DNA from 2 places in the Escherichia sp. MAL-1 genome. Region 1 is predicted to be linked to the other one. Evidence: predicted binding sites of a transcription regulator. Region 1 holds the regulator's gene; the other holds the start of a gene.
The links. The regulator LexA, encoded in region 1, represses DNA repair genes until DNA is damaged. The targets are predictions, from matches to a motif close to TNCTGTATGTACATACAGNA.
Positions count from the first base shown of each region.

Region 2: sbmC (DNA gyrase inhibitor SbmC) is a predicted target of LexA. The motif match lies at 3,989-4,008, and genes of this name have one in related genera.

Region 1 is NZ_CM129609.1:4,570,542-4,578,461, reverse strand. It holds gene ubiA (4-hydroxybenzoate octaprenyltransferase) at 1-655, shown strand, start outside; gene plsB (glycerol-3-phosphate 1-O-acyltransferase PlsB) at 810-3,233, opposite strand; gene dgkA (diacylglycerol kinase) at 3,404-3,772, shown strand; gene lexA (transcriptional repressor LexA) at 3,882-4,490, shown strand; gene dinF (MATE family efflux transporter DinF) at 4,563-5,888, shown strand; gene ACU8XX_RS22860 (CsbD family protein) at 6,004-6,213, shown strand; gene zur (zinc uptake transcriptional repressor Zur) at 6,255-6,770, opposite strand; partial or broken gene ACU8XX_RS22850 (DUF2713 family protein) at 7,089-7,920, shown strand, end outside.
Region 2 is NZ_CM129609.1:1,878,212-1,886,131, reverse strand. It holds gene istB (IS21-like element ISEc12 family helper ATPase IstB) at 1-731, opposite strand, end outside; gene istA (IS21-like element ISEc12 family transposase) at 746-2,287, opposite strand; partial or broken gene ACU8XX_RS09025 (FUSC family protein) at 2,476-3,303, opposite strand; gene sbmC (DNA gyrase inhibitor SbmC) at 3,501-3,974, opposite strand; gene dacD (serine-type D-Ala-D-Ala carboxypeptidase DacD) at 4,093-5,259, opposite strand; gene sbcB (exodeoxyribonuclease I) at 5,468-6,895, shown strand; gene tsuB (thiosulfate utilization sulfurtransferase TsuB/YeeD) at 6,938-7,165, opposite strand; gene tsuA (thiosulfate utilization transporter TsuA/YeeE) at 7,179-7,920, opposite strand, start outside.

The sequences.
Region 1 (7,920 bases):
GTTTGATGGTCATGTTAAGCGCACGGCGAACCGACCACTTCCCAGCGGCGCGGTAACAGAGAAAGAGGCGCGCGCGCTGTTTGTCGTGCTGGTACTGATTTCGTTTTTACTGGTGCTGACGCTGAATACGATGACCATTCTGTTGTCGATTGCCGCGCTAGCGCTGGCGTGGGTGTACCCGTTTATGAAGCGGTATACCCATCTACCGCAAGTGGTGCTGGGCGCGGCGTTTGGCTGGTCGATTCCAATGGCTTTTGCCGCTGTGAGTGAGTCGGTGCCATTGAGTTGCTGGTTAATGTTCCTCGCCAATATTCTCTGGGCGGTGGCTTACGACACGCAGTATGCGATGGTTGACCGCGATGATGATGTGAAGATTGGCATTAAATCCACCGCAATCCTGTTCGGCCAATACGATAAATTGATTATTGGTATTTTGCAGATTGGCGTACTGGCGCTGATGGCGATCATCGGTGAGTTAAATGGCTTAGGCTGGGGATATTACTGGTCAATTCTGGTGGCTGGCGCGCTGTTTGTTTATCAACAAAAACTGATTGCCAACCGCGAGCGTGAAGCCTGCTTTAAAGCATTTATGAATAATAACTATGTTGGTCTGGTACTGTTTTTAGGGCTGGCAATGAGTTACTGGCATTTCTGATGATGTAAAAAAGCCGGATGATCATCCGGCTTTCTTCTGGGTTGCCTGATGCGCTGCGCTTCTCAGGCCTACACAACAGATCGCAATTTATTGAATTTGCAGATCATGGTAAGCCGGATAAGGCGTTTTCGCCGCATCCGGCAATTCTCTCTGATTACCCTTCGCCCTGCGTCGCACTCTCAATCGTCAAACGCACGTCTGATGTAATCAACTCCGCCAGTAACTGATAAACCTTCATCGTTTCTGCCGGTTCGGCGTCGCCGCTATCGCTGATATACCCTTCATCACGCAGCGTCAGCACCAGAGAACTGAACACCGCCTTGTCGAAGAACTCCGGCGCGTTGATGCCGTGCAGCACGGAGAGACGTTGCGCGACAGTGCGGCTCTCTTTCTCCAGCGTACCGCGGTTAATCGACGGGTTGGCGCTCAACAGCCAGAAGGTAATGGCATAACGTTGCAGCGTTTCGCGCGCGCCTGCGGCCAGCAGCTGTAGTGTGCGAGAATGCGCCGGGTTGATATGCAACTCATCATCTTGCAGGGTAATCAGCCCCTGACGTTGCATCTCATTTGCCAGCGCATCGATAACGTCCGGCAACTCGTCGCGATCCCAGCGCAGGAACAGCTCCGCTTTCAGCATTGGGTAAAGCACATTGACGTGCTCCATCAATACGTCGCGGGAGATGTGGCGATGCTGGGTGACAATTGCCGCCATCAGCGAAGGCAGCACCAACATATGCGCAATGTTGTTGCGATAGTAGGTCATCAACACCGCTTGCTCGCGCGGCAGAATGATGATGTCGCCGATTGTGTCTTTCTCGACTTCAAACTTGTTCATTTGCAGCGCGTGATCGATAAGCTCGCTGGCGCTGGCTGAAGGAACGGTAGAGTCCGTGGAGTAAGGTACGTTGCGCATCAGATCCAGGTAGCAGTTGAGTTGCTCGGTTAACTGCTCGCGGGTGAGTGAGCGCTGACGTGACGCCAGAAGCGCAGTACAGCACAGGTTCATGGCGTTTGCCGCGCCTGCGTTGTTAATGCGTACCATCAGATCGGCAGCAATATTATTGACCGTCGGCGTTAACCATGCCGGACGCACCGCTTCGATGGGATCGATAGATTCACGCCAGTCTGGTACGTGCTGGTTAAGGTAGGTCATCAACGGCATTGGTTCACCGAAGTTGACGTAACCCTGACCGAGATTACGCAGCTTGCTTAAACCGCGCAGCATCTGCGGCAGGCTCTCTTTCTCTTTCGTCGCGCCGCGCAGTTCTTTGGCGTAAGTACCCACTTCCATGACGTGCTCATAACCGATGTAGATCGGAATCAGCGTAATCGGACGCGTGCCGCCACGCAGCATCGCCTGAATGGTCATCGACAGCGTACCGGTTTTCGGATCCAGCAAACGCCCCGTGCGGGAACGACCGCCTTCCACGAAGTACTCGACGGAATAACCACGGCTGAACAGTTCGCCGAGATACTCACGGAAAACGGTGGAATAAAGTTTATTGCCTTTAAAAGTACGGCGAATAAAGAACGCCCCCAGACGGCGGAAAATCGGCCCGGCCGGCCAGAAGTTCAGGTTGATCCCAGCGGCGATATGCGGCGGCACCAGCCCCTGGTGATACAGCACGTAAGAAAGCAGCAGGTAGTCCATGTGGCTGCGGTGGCAAGGCACATATACCAGCTCATGACCGTCGTGGGCCAGCTGGCGAACGCGCTCGGCGTTATGGACGTTGATGCCCTGGTAAAGGCGGTTCCAGGTGAAGCCCAGAATACGGTCAGTCAGGCGAATCATCTCGTAAGAGAAATTCGCCGCAATCTCTTCCATCAGCGCAATCGCGTTCTGCTGCGCTTTTTCATGGGAGATTTTTTTGCTGCGCGCTTCATCTTCTACCGCTTTGGCAATGGCGCGGGAGGCGAGCAGCTTATTAAACAGATCCTGACGAGCAGGCAGACGTGGGCCCACAGCAGCCAGACGTTGACGGGCAAAGTGCATACGCGCCACGCGCGCCAGTTTCTGTGCGATAGTTTTATCCGTGCCGTGTTCATCCGCCATACGGCGCAGCGAAACTGACGGCGAGAAACGCACAAAACTGTCGCGACCGAGCCACAGTACGGCGAAAAATTTCTGTACGCCGTTAAGCATACGCAGCGGCGGGTTTACTTCGCCTTTTTCACGCCCCGGCGCGCGACCAAACATCACCGATACTGGCACCATCTGCACATCCAGATTTGGGTTGCTACGGTGCAAATCGAGATAGTCGTGGAACAGCTTAATAGACTCTTCTTTCGGCGTGTAATAGGTGAATACACGCGGCCCGCCGTGAATGAACACATAGCGCGGCAGTAGCGTGCCGTCGATTTCCAGCGGCTCTAACGGGTCAGGCAAGTCATGAGCCAGACACTGGGCGCGTAACGTCAGCAAATCTGCTTTCGAGTTGTACGGTAAAACGTACATAATTGGACGAGAGGTATCCAGCCCCAGTTCCGGGGCAGGATCTGCCGGAATAGACTTGCTTTTTACCAGGATGCTTAATGGTAAATTCAGTAATTTGTAGTAAATTCGTGGCCAGCCGGACATAAACGATGTAAAGCCTCTGGTTAATAATGCAAATGCGCGGCAAGGATAGCAGAAAGTCATGGGAAATTCTGTGGTATCCGCTCATGTTTCGCGCAGCGTTACGCAAACCCGAATCATCGGATTTAACGGTACACTGATATTGACGCTCATAATGTAAAAAGGTTCTTTCAATGGCCAATAATACCACTGGATTCACCCGAATTATCAAAGCTGCTGGCTATTCCTGGAAAGGTTTACGCGCTGCATGGATCAACGAAGCGGCATTCCGTCAGGAAGGCGTAGCGGTATTGTTGGCGGTGGTCATCGCCTGCTGGCTGGATGTGGACGCAATTACCCGCGTGCTGCTTATCAGCTCCGTGATGCTGGTGATGATTGTGGAAATCCTCAATAGCGCCATCGAAGCAGTGGTTGACCGAATTGGCTCTGAATACCATGAGCTTTCCGGACGCGCTAAAGATATGGGATCCGCCGCGGTGCTGATTGCGATTATCGTCGCCGTGATAACCTGGTGCATCCTGTTATGGTCGCATTTTGGATAACCCTTCCAGATTTCGATAAATCTCTGGTTTATTGTGCAGTTTATGGTTCCAAAATCGCCTTTTGCTGTATATACTCACAGCATAACTGTATATACACCCAGGGGGCGGAATGAAAGCGTTAACGGCCAGGCAACAAGAGGTGTTTGATCTCATCCGTGATCACATCAGCCAGACAGGTATGCCGCCGACGCGTGCGGAAATCGCGCAGCGTTTGGGGTTCCGTTCCCCAAACGCGGCTGAAGAACATCTGAAGGCGCTGGCACGCAAAGGCGTTATTGAAATTGTTTCCGGCGCATCACGCGGGATTCGTCTGTTGCAGGAAGAGGAAGAAGGGTTGCCGCTGGTAGGTCGTGTGGCTGCCGGTGAACCGCTTCTGGCGCAACAGCATATTGAAGGTCATTATCAGGTCGATCCTTCCTTGTTCAAGCCGAATGCTGATTTCCTGCTGCGCGTCAGCGGGATGTCGATGAAAGATATCGGCATTATGGATGGTGACTTGCTGGCAGTGCATAAAACTCAGGATGTACGTAACGGTCAGGTCGTTGTCGCACGTATTGATGACGAAGTTACCGTTAAGCGCCTGAAAAAACAGGGCAATAAAGTCGAACTGTTGCCAGAAAATAGCGAGTTTAAACCAATTGTCGTTGACCTTCGTCAGCAGAGCTTCACCATTGAAGGGCTGGCGGTTGGGGTTATTCGCAACGGCGACTGGCTGTAACATATCTCTGAGACCGCGATGCCGCCAGGCGTCGCGGTTTGTTTTTCATCTCTCTTCATCAGGCTTGTCTGCATGGCATTCCTCACTTCATCTGATAAAGCACTCTGGCATCTCGCCTTACCCATGATTTTCTCCAATATCACCGTTCCGTTGCTGGGACTGGTCGATACGGCGGTAATTGGTCATCTTGATAGCCCGGTTTATTTGGGCGGCGTGGCGGTTGGTGCAACGGCGACCAGCTTTCTCTTTATGCTGTTGCTGTTTTTACGCATGAGCACCACCGGGCTGACTGCGCAGGCTTATGGTGCCAAAAATCCTCAGGCATTAGCCCGTGCGCTGGTGCAACCGTTGCTGTTGGCGTTGGGGGCTGGGGCGTTAATTGCGCTGCTGCGTACACCGATTATCGATCTGGCTCTGCATATTGTTGGCGGTAGTGAAGCAGTCCTGGAACAGGCGCGGCGCTTTCTTGAAATCCGCTGGTTAAGCGCACCGGCGTCGCTGGCGAATCTGGTATTACTCGGTTGGTTACTCGGCGTGCAATATGCCCGTGCGCCAGTAATTTTGTTAGTGGTCGGCAATATCCTCAACATTGTGCTGGATGTCTGGCTAGTGATGGGGCTGCATATGAACGTGCAGGGCGCGGCGCTGGCGACGGTTATTGCGGAATATGCAACATTGCTGATTGGTCTGCTAATGGTGCGTAAAATCCTCAAACTACGCGGAATTTCCGGCGAAATGCTGAAAACTGCCTGGCGAGGAAACTTCCGTCGCTTGCTGGCGCTTAACCGCGATATCATGCTGCGTTCGCTGTTGTTGCAACTCTGTTTCGGCGCGATCACCGTACTTGGTGCGCGACTGGGGAGTGACATTATCGCTGTTAACGCGGTTCTGATGACGCTACTCACCTTTACCGCCTATGCGCTTGATGGTTTTGCCTACGCGGTTGAAGCGCACTCCGGTCAGGCATACGGTGCGCGCGACGGTAGCCAGTTGCTGGATGTATGGCGGGCAGCGTGCCGCCAGTCGGGGATTGTAGCGTTACTGTTTTCGGTGGTTTATTTGCTGGCAGGGGAACACATCATTGCGTTGCTGACGTCGTTAACCCAGATTCAGCAGCTGGCTGACCGCTATCTTATCTGGCAGGTGATTTTGCCGTTGGTTGGCGTCTGGTGTTATCTGCTGGACGGCATGTTTATAGGCGCAACGCGTGCCGCCGAAATGCGTAACAGTATGGCGGTGGCCGCCGCAGGTTTTGCGCTGACGCTCCTTACGCTGCCGTGGCTGGGTAATCATGGTTTGTGGCTGGCATTAACCGTCTTTCTGGCGTTGCGCGGGCTTTCTCTGGCGGCTATCTGGCGGCGTCACTGGCGTAACGGTACCTGGTTTGCCGCAACGTGACGGTTAAAAATTCTGAATAAATTATCCTAAGCCAAATTGCTGACTACACTTAATCTCACGTTCAGAAGAAAAGTGAACGTACTCTCATTCACAACCTAACGATGAGGTCTTGATTATGAATAAAGATGAAGCCGGCGGTAACTGGAAACAGTTTAAAGGTAAAGTGAAAGAGCAATGGGGCAAACTGACCGATGATGATATGACGATCATTGAAGGTAAACGTGATCAACTGGTCGGTAAAATCCAGGAACGTTATGGTTATCAGAAAGATCAGGCAGAAAAAGAGGTCGTGGATTGGGAAACCCGCAATGAATATCGCTGGTAATTAATCCCTCCTGCCCGACGTGTACAAGGATGTACGCCCTCTTAACGCGGTTTCTTTTTCACCTGCACAGAGTGATCATGCTGGCACTGTTCAGGATGACGACACGCTTCCACTTCCACGCATGCCGCACAGAGCCCATGTGCTTCAATCACATTATGCCGCAGGGCAAACCCCATTTTTGCCGCCAGCGTATGCATGATGTCTTCCACGCCTTCTGCACATTCTTCTTTCACCGCGCCGCAGCGATCGCAAATAAACATAGCTGACGTATGGGTGGGCTGGTCGAACAGATGGCAGAGCACATAACTGTTGGTGGATTCCACCTTATGCACAAAACCTTGCTCAAGCAGAAAATCCAGCGCGCGATAAACCGTTGGCGGCTTGGCTTGCGGTTCAGCTTCGCGCAGCAAATCAAGCAGATCATAAGCGCTGATAGCGCCATCCTGCAGACTCATCAGGCGCAACACTTCCAGGCGCTGTGGGGTCAGGCGCACATTACGCTGCGCGCAGATTTTTTCAGCCTGCGCTAATAACTCCTGCGTTGTGGTCTTTTCCATCGGGCACCTCAAAGTGGGGGTTAAGAATGTCCTTACTTTACCATGTTCCAGGAAAAACACCGAGAACCCTTATTGTTGCCGTAATGTTGCTTTTCTGTTTTGTACGTAAGGTGTTGTGTTGCCTGGTCGTACCATTATCAACACGATAATAATTAATAATTCATTTTTAAATAAATTGCTTCAAGTTAACTCGCTATTTATTTAACTGGGGTTGTTCGCATACCTGTAGTTCAGAAAATTATGAGCGATTTTTGATAGTTACCAGATGGCAAAACACTTATAAGGAGGACACGGTACGACAAAAAAGGTAGATGAATCATGTTGAAGATAATACCCGGTGCAACTGGATACTTTAATAAAACACTCAATTCAAATCAATTCGATAATAAAGATGCAACCAAAGATAAATTAGATAATATAGATGCAACCAACGATAAATTAGATAATAGAGGTACAATCAAAGATAAATTAAATAATATATATGGTAAGTCTATTGATTATTCAGCGCTGCGTCATCGGGATATAATTATTGCAAAAATAGATTTGTTTATTCAAAGAATCACTCATAATTTATGGCATGCACGTAAAAAAATGTGTTTTTAATTGAGCAAATAACTAATCTCAAAGAGTGGGTTAATAAGTATATTGGAGATTGCACTGATGAGGAATTAAACGATCGTGAATTTATTGCATCAGTTGTTGATCGGGCTATTTTTCATTTTGCGATTAATAGTATATGTAATCCTGAGGATAATAAAGATGCAACGCCCATAGAACGATATACTTTTGATGTAGAAACCAAGAATGGCCTTCCCTCCACGGTTCAGCTTTTTTATGAGGAATCTAAAGATAATGAACCTTTAGCGAATATACATTTGCAAGCAATAGGTTCTGGTTTTTTAACGTTTGTTAATGCATGTCAGGAATATGATGACAACAGCTTAAAATTATTCGCTTCGCTGTTGATTTCACTTTCATACTCTAGTGCCTACACAGATTTAGCAGGAGCAGAAAAAGTGAATATTAATGATGATAATGAGAACTATCTGACAGCTCAGTTTGAAGAGTTATCTCAACGTGATATGAAGAAGTACCTGGGAGAGATGAAGCGTCTGGCAGATGGGGGAGAAATGAATTTTGATGGCTATCT
Region 2 (7,920 bases), 2.2 Mb from region 1:
GTCAACGGAGATTGTATTTTCCGCATTGATTCTCCTTTAAGTTCGATCTTGATACTGCCATGAACCAGTCGATCTAGGATGGCATCCGCATGTGTGGAGTCTCCGATCATTTTGTACCAGTTTTCCACCGGCAACTGGCTCACTACGATGATTGAGCCTCGTTGGTACATCAGATCCACTATTTCCAGCAGGTCGCTACGCTGTTCTGATGAGAGAGGTTCCAGCCCCCAGTCATCCAGAAGCAGCAGATCGCTATTATTCAGCCTGGTCAAAAGTTTGCTGTATCTTCCATCAGCATGCCCCTGATAGCACTGTTCCATCAGCGCTTTAAGGCGATAATAGTAGACCTTGTATCCCTGTCGGCAGGCATTATGACCAAGTGCACATGCCAGGAACGTTTTACCGCTGCCGGTGGCCCCGGTCAGTAAAATATTTTGTTTCAGGGTTAACCAGTTTCCCTGACTGAGTGAACGGATGAAGGCCCTGTCCAGCCCTCTATTGTTACGATAATCCAGCTTTGATAACTCAGCATTAAGTCTGAACCGTGCATGTTTGATCAGACGCTCTGCCTTCCTGTTTTCACGGCAGGTTAGTTCTTCTGCTGTCAGTAATGACAGGCGTTCTTCGAAGCCCAGCTCCTGGTATGTGCCCGGCTGAGCAAGTTGCTTTTTAAGCGCATCACGGAAGCCGGTGAGTTTAAGTGCGGTCAGTTGTTCGTAAAGATGATTCATCATTGGATCCCGTATCAGTGGTAATACTCACTGCCGCGTACGTTTTCGTGTTCCATCGTGGATAACAGATCTGGTTTTGGATCCTGAACAGGTTGTTTATCCAGACCTTTTTCCAGGATCGATTTAATACCTGACAGACGCCATACCTTTGTTTTCAGAGCTCTTGCACATGCTGCATTAAGTCTGGCTTTACTGTATTTTTTATGAAGGTTCAGGAGTCCAAGGCAGAAGCGATAGCTTTGTTCCGGATGTGGACGAGAGTTCAGTATATGAAGCACATAACTATGAGTTTCACTGCCTATGTGCCCCGCCCATTCCAGAAGACGCTCTGGCGTCCAGGTGGCATGCTGTCGATGAGCTTCAGGCATGTGCTCGTTGCGGGTACTGTAGCCATAAGTACGCTTGCGCGGGTGCACAGCAACCTCCTGCCCCTGATTGAAGAGTCTTACCAGTTCTCCGGAGATCCATGCTTCCAGTTGCTGGCCTAACAGCGAACATGGAACCGAGTAGTAATGTTTGTCGATTTCCACGTGGTAATCGGCATGAACTCTGACTTTCTTCACCAGGGTGTAACTGTAACTGGCTTCAGGAAGAGGCTTCAGTGCGGGTTTATCAAGCTGGATGAAGAGTTCTGCACGTGAATAACCCAACTTCTGCATTATTTTGTTATTCAGTCTTTCCAGCAACTCCCGAATGCGCTGATTAAGCGATGCAAGGCTGTAGAAGATCTCATGCCTGATTCGGGCCATGATCCAGCGTTCAACAACCTGAACGCCAACTTCAGCTTTGGCTTTATCTTTCGGTTTACGTGGCCGCGCAGGCAAAACTGCGACATTATAATGCTCAAGCATCTGCTGGTAGGTAGGGTTAACGTCAGGATCATACTTACATGCCCTGGATGTGGCGCTTTTCAGATTGTCCGGAACAACAAGTTCAGGAACGCCACCCAACCACTGGAAGCAGCGAACATGACTCATCACCCAGTCTTCAAGCTGCTGAGACCAGGTGGCCTCTGCCCATGTGTAACTTGATGCCCCGAGAACAGCTACGATGACCTGAGCAGTTCTTATTTCTCCGGTCTCAGGGTCGGTAACGCCAACGGTAGGTCCACAGTAATCAACGAAAAGTTTTTCGCCAGCTTTATGTACCTGACGCATTGATGGTGAAGTGGTTTTGAGCCATTCACGGTACATCCGGCAGTAATGGTTATAGCTGTAAAAACCGCCTGGATTACGCTCACAGTATTCTTCCCAGAGTAGCTGCAGCGTCACGCATTTATTACGCAGTTCCCGGTGTACTGTAGCCCAGTCAGGCAGAGAGTGCTTCTTCATCTTAACCTGGGTCTGAAGGAACGCATGTTTTAGTTTTGTATCATCCCATCCTGTAGGTAAGGGCCACTGCTTTATGCCAAGTTGAGCCGCCCGATTAGCATATCTGGATACAACGGAAGGGGAGATTGCAAGACTACGACCAATTTGTCGATGGCTGAGTCCAACACCGTATTTAAGCCTAAGAATTTCTTTAAGTTTTCTCATAGAAATTGGAACTGTTGGCATAGGTATCCTTTACCGGAATGGCAAAAGATACAGATCAACACACCTGTGAAGTTCCAATAACATTGATGGAGATCACTGAATAACAAAATGAGTCAAAAGTGATCTCCATCGATGTTATTCAGCGATCTGTTCAAATGTTATTACCCGATCTCGATGGAAGTTATTGAGTGATCTCCTTTCATGAAAATACGCATCATGTGCTGGGTATCACGAAGTTTTTGCGCGTTCAATAACACGAAATGGCTGGGGCGCGTGGCCCAGTATGCATTGATTTGCAACTCCAGCATACAAACCAGATTGCGGTTAATGGTCTGGATACCTTCATATATCGATTTTGGAATACGGGTTTCTTTGCTGGCGGGCGCAATCAGTCCACGCATTTTCACGGCATCGGTCAGGAGTTTTTGTAGATGGCTTTCCAGACGTGGGCGTTCGAGTAAGTTCGGTGAGAATGCAGATTGATAGACCCGATTATACTCGGTCAGACTTTTCGCCAGTTGAATGCGCCAGTGGATGAACGCCCGTTGTGGCCAGATACCGGTAAACAACATTGCCAGTAAAGAGCCGAGGATCACATCGCCGCTTCGCCATAACGCCGTATCAATTTCACCTGTCGGGGAACCCACAACAATTGCCAGCGTCACCCCAATCAATAAACCTTGATACGGTTTCTTGCCCAGCGCCAGCCAACCGCAAAGGAACATGGCCGCCGCGCACCAGACTAACATCAGCGGTAACGAGATTAACTCCAGTTGCAGAGCGATAAGACCTAAAATCGAACCCAACACCGTACCGCCAATACGCTCAAAGGCGCGAGGGACAACGTTACCCCAGAACGAGATTGGCCCCATAATCACCACCATGGTGACCAGCGGCCAGGTGCTTTCCGGGATAGTAAACAGGCGGATAATGAGAAAAGTGAGCAGGAATGCCAGCGCGACCCGAGTACCATGCACAATGCGGTAATGGCGGTATACCCGGATTTCAAACGGGCTTAATGACTTATCGGCACGCACGCAGAAACTCCGTAATGAGATTAAAAGCGCTCATAACTCATCTGTCGGCCAGAAGGCGCGCCTCTGAATTATCCGACGGACAAACCGGGAACAGTGTAATTTCCCGGCAGGAGCGAAAAAATTGAAAGGCGCATCTTACTCTTTTCGCTTTCAAAAAAAAGAGTGGTCATCGCGTTAACACACCGCCCTGAGATGAATTAGTGATGTTTTGGCTGCACCGCAACATACATTTCGATATCCCAGTACCCATCTTCCGCGCCATTGTTCAAATAAACCTCGAAGCAGGGCTTTGGTAACATTTCATAAGCACTGTCCTGCAAGAGACTATTAAAGAACTGATACCAGGGTTTAGCAAAATCATCACCGACTACACGAGCTACCGCCACCGCATACTGACCACCTGTAATTTCTGTCAGAATGACGCCCTCACTGTTTTCGGGAAGCGTAAAGTAACCCGGCACCGTCACGACGGTGTCGCAGCGTAATTTTTCGGCGGGTGTTTCATCTGGATTGTCGTAATAGACAGCAACCCACTCCTTCGGCACAATATTTTTGCTATCTACCCACATCATCAACTGCTCAAAGCCTTTCTTTACCGTCTGTTCCCACGGGCCAACGAGATGGAAACCTGCAACGGTACGTTTCTCTTCCTGCTTAATCTCGTAGTTCATGACGCCTCCATTGATACTGTTTTTATATACAGTATAGTTGCAAAATTAAAACCACAAGGAATGAGTGTTGATTATGCGAGCAGACTCGCACTCCTGCCAGTCTGCTGCAAAAGAAAGGTCAGGCCTTATGGTGGAAATAATCACTCAGGCGAGAAAACATGCTGCCTTCCCCGACAGATTCCAGGGTAACCAGCGGCCAGTGCGCCACCTGTTTATCACGGTCGTAAAGTTCAATTTCCCCTACCCGCTGATGGGCGCTAATTGGCGCGGTGAGTTCTTTACCATCAAGGGTATATTTGGCTTTGATATGTGGAATTTCGGCTTTCGGTAGCACCATCCAGAACTCTTGTTCCGTTCCCAGGTCGATATTTTCTTTATCGCCATACCAGATGCGTTCCGTTCCGACCTTTTTCCCACGGTGCAAAATTTGCACCGTAGTAAAGTTTTGTTGCCCCCAACGCAGTAATTTTCTTGCCTCTTCCTCACGACCTTTTGCACTGTCAGCCCCCATTACCACTGCAATGAGACGACGCTGCCCATCTACAGCCGAAGCAATGAGATTAAACCCGGCACCAGAAGTATGACCCGTTTTCAGGCCGTCAACATTCATGGTTTTATCCCACAACAACCCGTTACGGTTTTGCTGGGTGATACCGTTCCAGGTGAGACTTTTCTCACTGTACATATGATAAAACTCGGGCTCGCCGTGGATGATAGCACGAGAAAGCACAGCTAAATCATAAGCCGAGCTATGCTGGCCAGGTGCATCCAGACCATGCACTGTTTCAAAATGCGTATCCTTGAGATGCAGCTTCTCGGCATAGTTGTTCATCATTTCAACAAACTGCCGTTGCCCACCGGCAATATAGTCAGCCAGAGCAACACAAGCGTCATTTCCGGAATCCACAATTAAACCACGGCTTAAATCACGTACCGATACGCGATCGCCCTCTTTCAAAAACATCAGTGAAGAACCGACAAACACCGGATTATCTTTCGCCCACGCATCGCGCCCCACGGTGACAATATCGTCTGGCGTAATGCGATGACTATCGATAGCGCGATCCACGACATAACCCGTCATCAGCTTTGTCAGGCTGGCGGGATTGCGCTGTTGATGCTCATTACCCGCGGTGAGGATCTGACCGGTGGTGTAATCCATCAATACCCAGGACCCGGCATGAATCTCTGGAGGCTGAGGTGAAAAAGGAATGTTTTCCGCCGCAAAACCAGACGATAAGTTAAAAACGAACAAAGAAGCAGCAATAATAAGACGGCGTTTCAACAGCAAACCCTCAGGAGTTTCAAATAGCTGTTCTTTTTACGGAAATACTTATGAACTGGCTGGAATAAAGTGCAAGAAAATGTGACTACCCTCTCATTTTTATCTGACATGATCTGTTGCCACTCGCTGCCAAATTGTGGCGCTAAAGCTGATTAGCACGGTGATATTTGATACTCTGGCAGACAGCAGAAATAACGGATTTAACCTAATGATGAATGACGGTAAGCAACAATCTACCTTTTTGTTTCACGATTACGAAACCTTTGGCACGCACCCCGCGTTAGATCGCCCTGCACAGTTCGCAGCCATTCGCACCGATAGCGAATTCAATGTCATCGGCGAACCCGAAGTCTTTTACTGCAAGCCCGCTGATGACTATTTACCCCAGCCAGGAGCCGTATTAATTACCGGTATTACCCCGCAGGAAGCACGGGCGAAAGGAGAAAACGAAGCCGCGTTTGCCGCCCGTATTCACTCGCTTTTTACCGTACCGAAGACCTGTATTCTGGGCTACAACAATGTGCGTTTCGACGACGAAGTCACACGCAACGTTTTTTATCGTAATTTCTACGATCCTTACGCCTGGAGCTGGCAGCATGATAACTCGCGCTGGGATTTACTGGATGTTATGCGTGCCTGTTATGCCCTGCGCCCGGAAGGAATAAACTGGCCTGAAAATGATGACGGTCTACCGAGCTTTCGCCTTGAGCATTTAACCAAAGCGAATGGAATTGAACATAGCAACGCCCACGATGCGATGGCTGATGTGTACGCCACTATTGCGATGGCGAAACTGGTAAAAACGCGTCAGCCACGTCTGTTTGAATATCTCTTTACCCATCGTAATAAACACAAACTGATGGCGTTGATTGATGTTCCGCAGATGAAACCCCTGGTTCACGTTTCCGGAATGTTTGGGGCATGGCGCGGCAATACCAGCTGGGTGGCACCGCTGGCGTGGCATCCTGAAAATCGCAATGCCGTAATTATGGTGGATTTGGCAGGAGACATTTCGCCATTACTGGAACTGGATAGCGACACATTGCGCGAGCGTTTATATACCGCAAAAACCGATCTTGGCGATAACGCCGCCGTTCCGGTTAAGCTGGTGCATATCAATAAATGTCCGGTGCTGGCCCAGGCGAATACGCTACGCCCGGAAGATGCCGACCGACTGGGAATTAATCGTCAGCATTGCCTCGATAACCTGAAAATTCTGCGTGAAAATCCGCAAGTGCGCGAAAAAGTGGTGGCGATATTCGCGGAAGCCGAACCGTTTACGCCTTCAGATAACGTGGATGCACAGCTTTATAACGGCTTTTTCAGTGACGCAGATCGTGCAGCAATGAAAATTGTGCTGGAAACCGAGCCGCGTAATTTACCGGCACTGGATATCACTTTTGTTGATAAACGGATTGAAAAGCTGTTGTTCAATTATCGGGCACGCAACTTCCCGGGGACGCTGGATTATGCCGAGCAGCAACGCTGGCTGGAGCACCGTCGCCAGGTCTTCACGCCAGAGTTTTTGCAGGGTTATGCTGATGAATTGCAGATGCTGGTACAACAATATGCCGATGACAAAGAGAAAGTGGCGCTGTTAAAAGCACTTTGGCAGTACGCGGAAGAGATTGTCTAATTTGAAGCCTCCGCCGCTGGTACGGCGGAGGACAATGTTGAGTCAGGCTTTTTGAACGGTGATGCTCCACGCTGCATCGCCAATCTGCTGATAATCGGTGATGGCATGTCCTTCTTCCGCCGCCCACTGTGGGATTGCTTCAGTTGCCTGGGTGCAATCAAACTCAATCACTAACTCATCGCCGCTGACCATTTCTGCCAGAGCTGCTTTTGCTTCTATGAGTGGAAACGGACAGACCTGCGTCACCACATCCAGCTTTTTAATCACCATCTTTACACCTTACTTAATTTGCCGCAGCAGTTGCCAGTCGCGCCTTACGCTGCGGTCGAACATACACAAGCCAGGACGCAGTCCAGACTCCGAGAATCATAAATACAAGGCCAATCCAGCCCTGCCAGGTCATCATTGCAGTCATAACCAGTCCATTACCGATAGAGCAACCACCTGCAATACTGGCACCGAAGCCCATCAGTACACCACCTAACCCGCTACGTAATGTTGTTTGTGCATCAGCTGCGCGAACGCGGAACTCACGGCTCGCTTTGGCTGCAATAAATGACCCCACGAAGATCCCTAACACCAGGAAAACGCCCCAGTTAATGTATTTCATGTCACCCGCGACCAGAAATTGCAGAATATTGGCCGTTGGGGAAGTGATTCCTAACCCAAACATGCGTCCGGTTGCTTCACTCAGGGGCCAGGCTAAAAGCGCAATCAAACCGATGAGTACAGCAGTGACAAAGGGATGCCAGCGTTTTTCAAACAGAATATGAGCGATCCCGGTTCGGCGCGGCGGTAAGGTCGCGACTTTGAGTTTTGGCTTCTTCAACTCTTTCATCACCACCCAGAGCGTTATCACCAGCAAAACGGCAACCAACGGCCACACAGACAAATTAAAAGTCTCAGCAATAGAGTTATGTTCAGTACTGTAGTGCTGCAAGGTTTGATTTAAACCACTGGCATGTGGAGAACGCATCACCGCACTCATCACCATATAAGTGAAAAGCGCGATCCAACTGCCGATC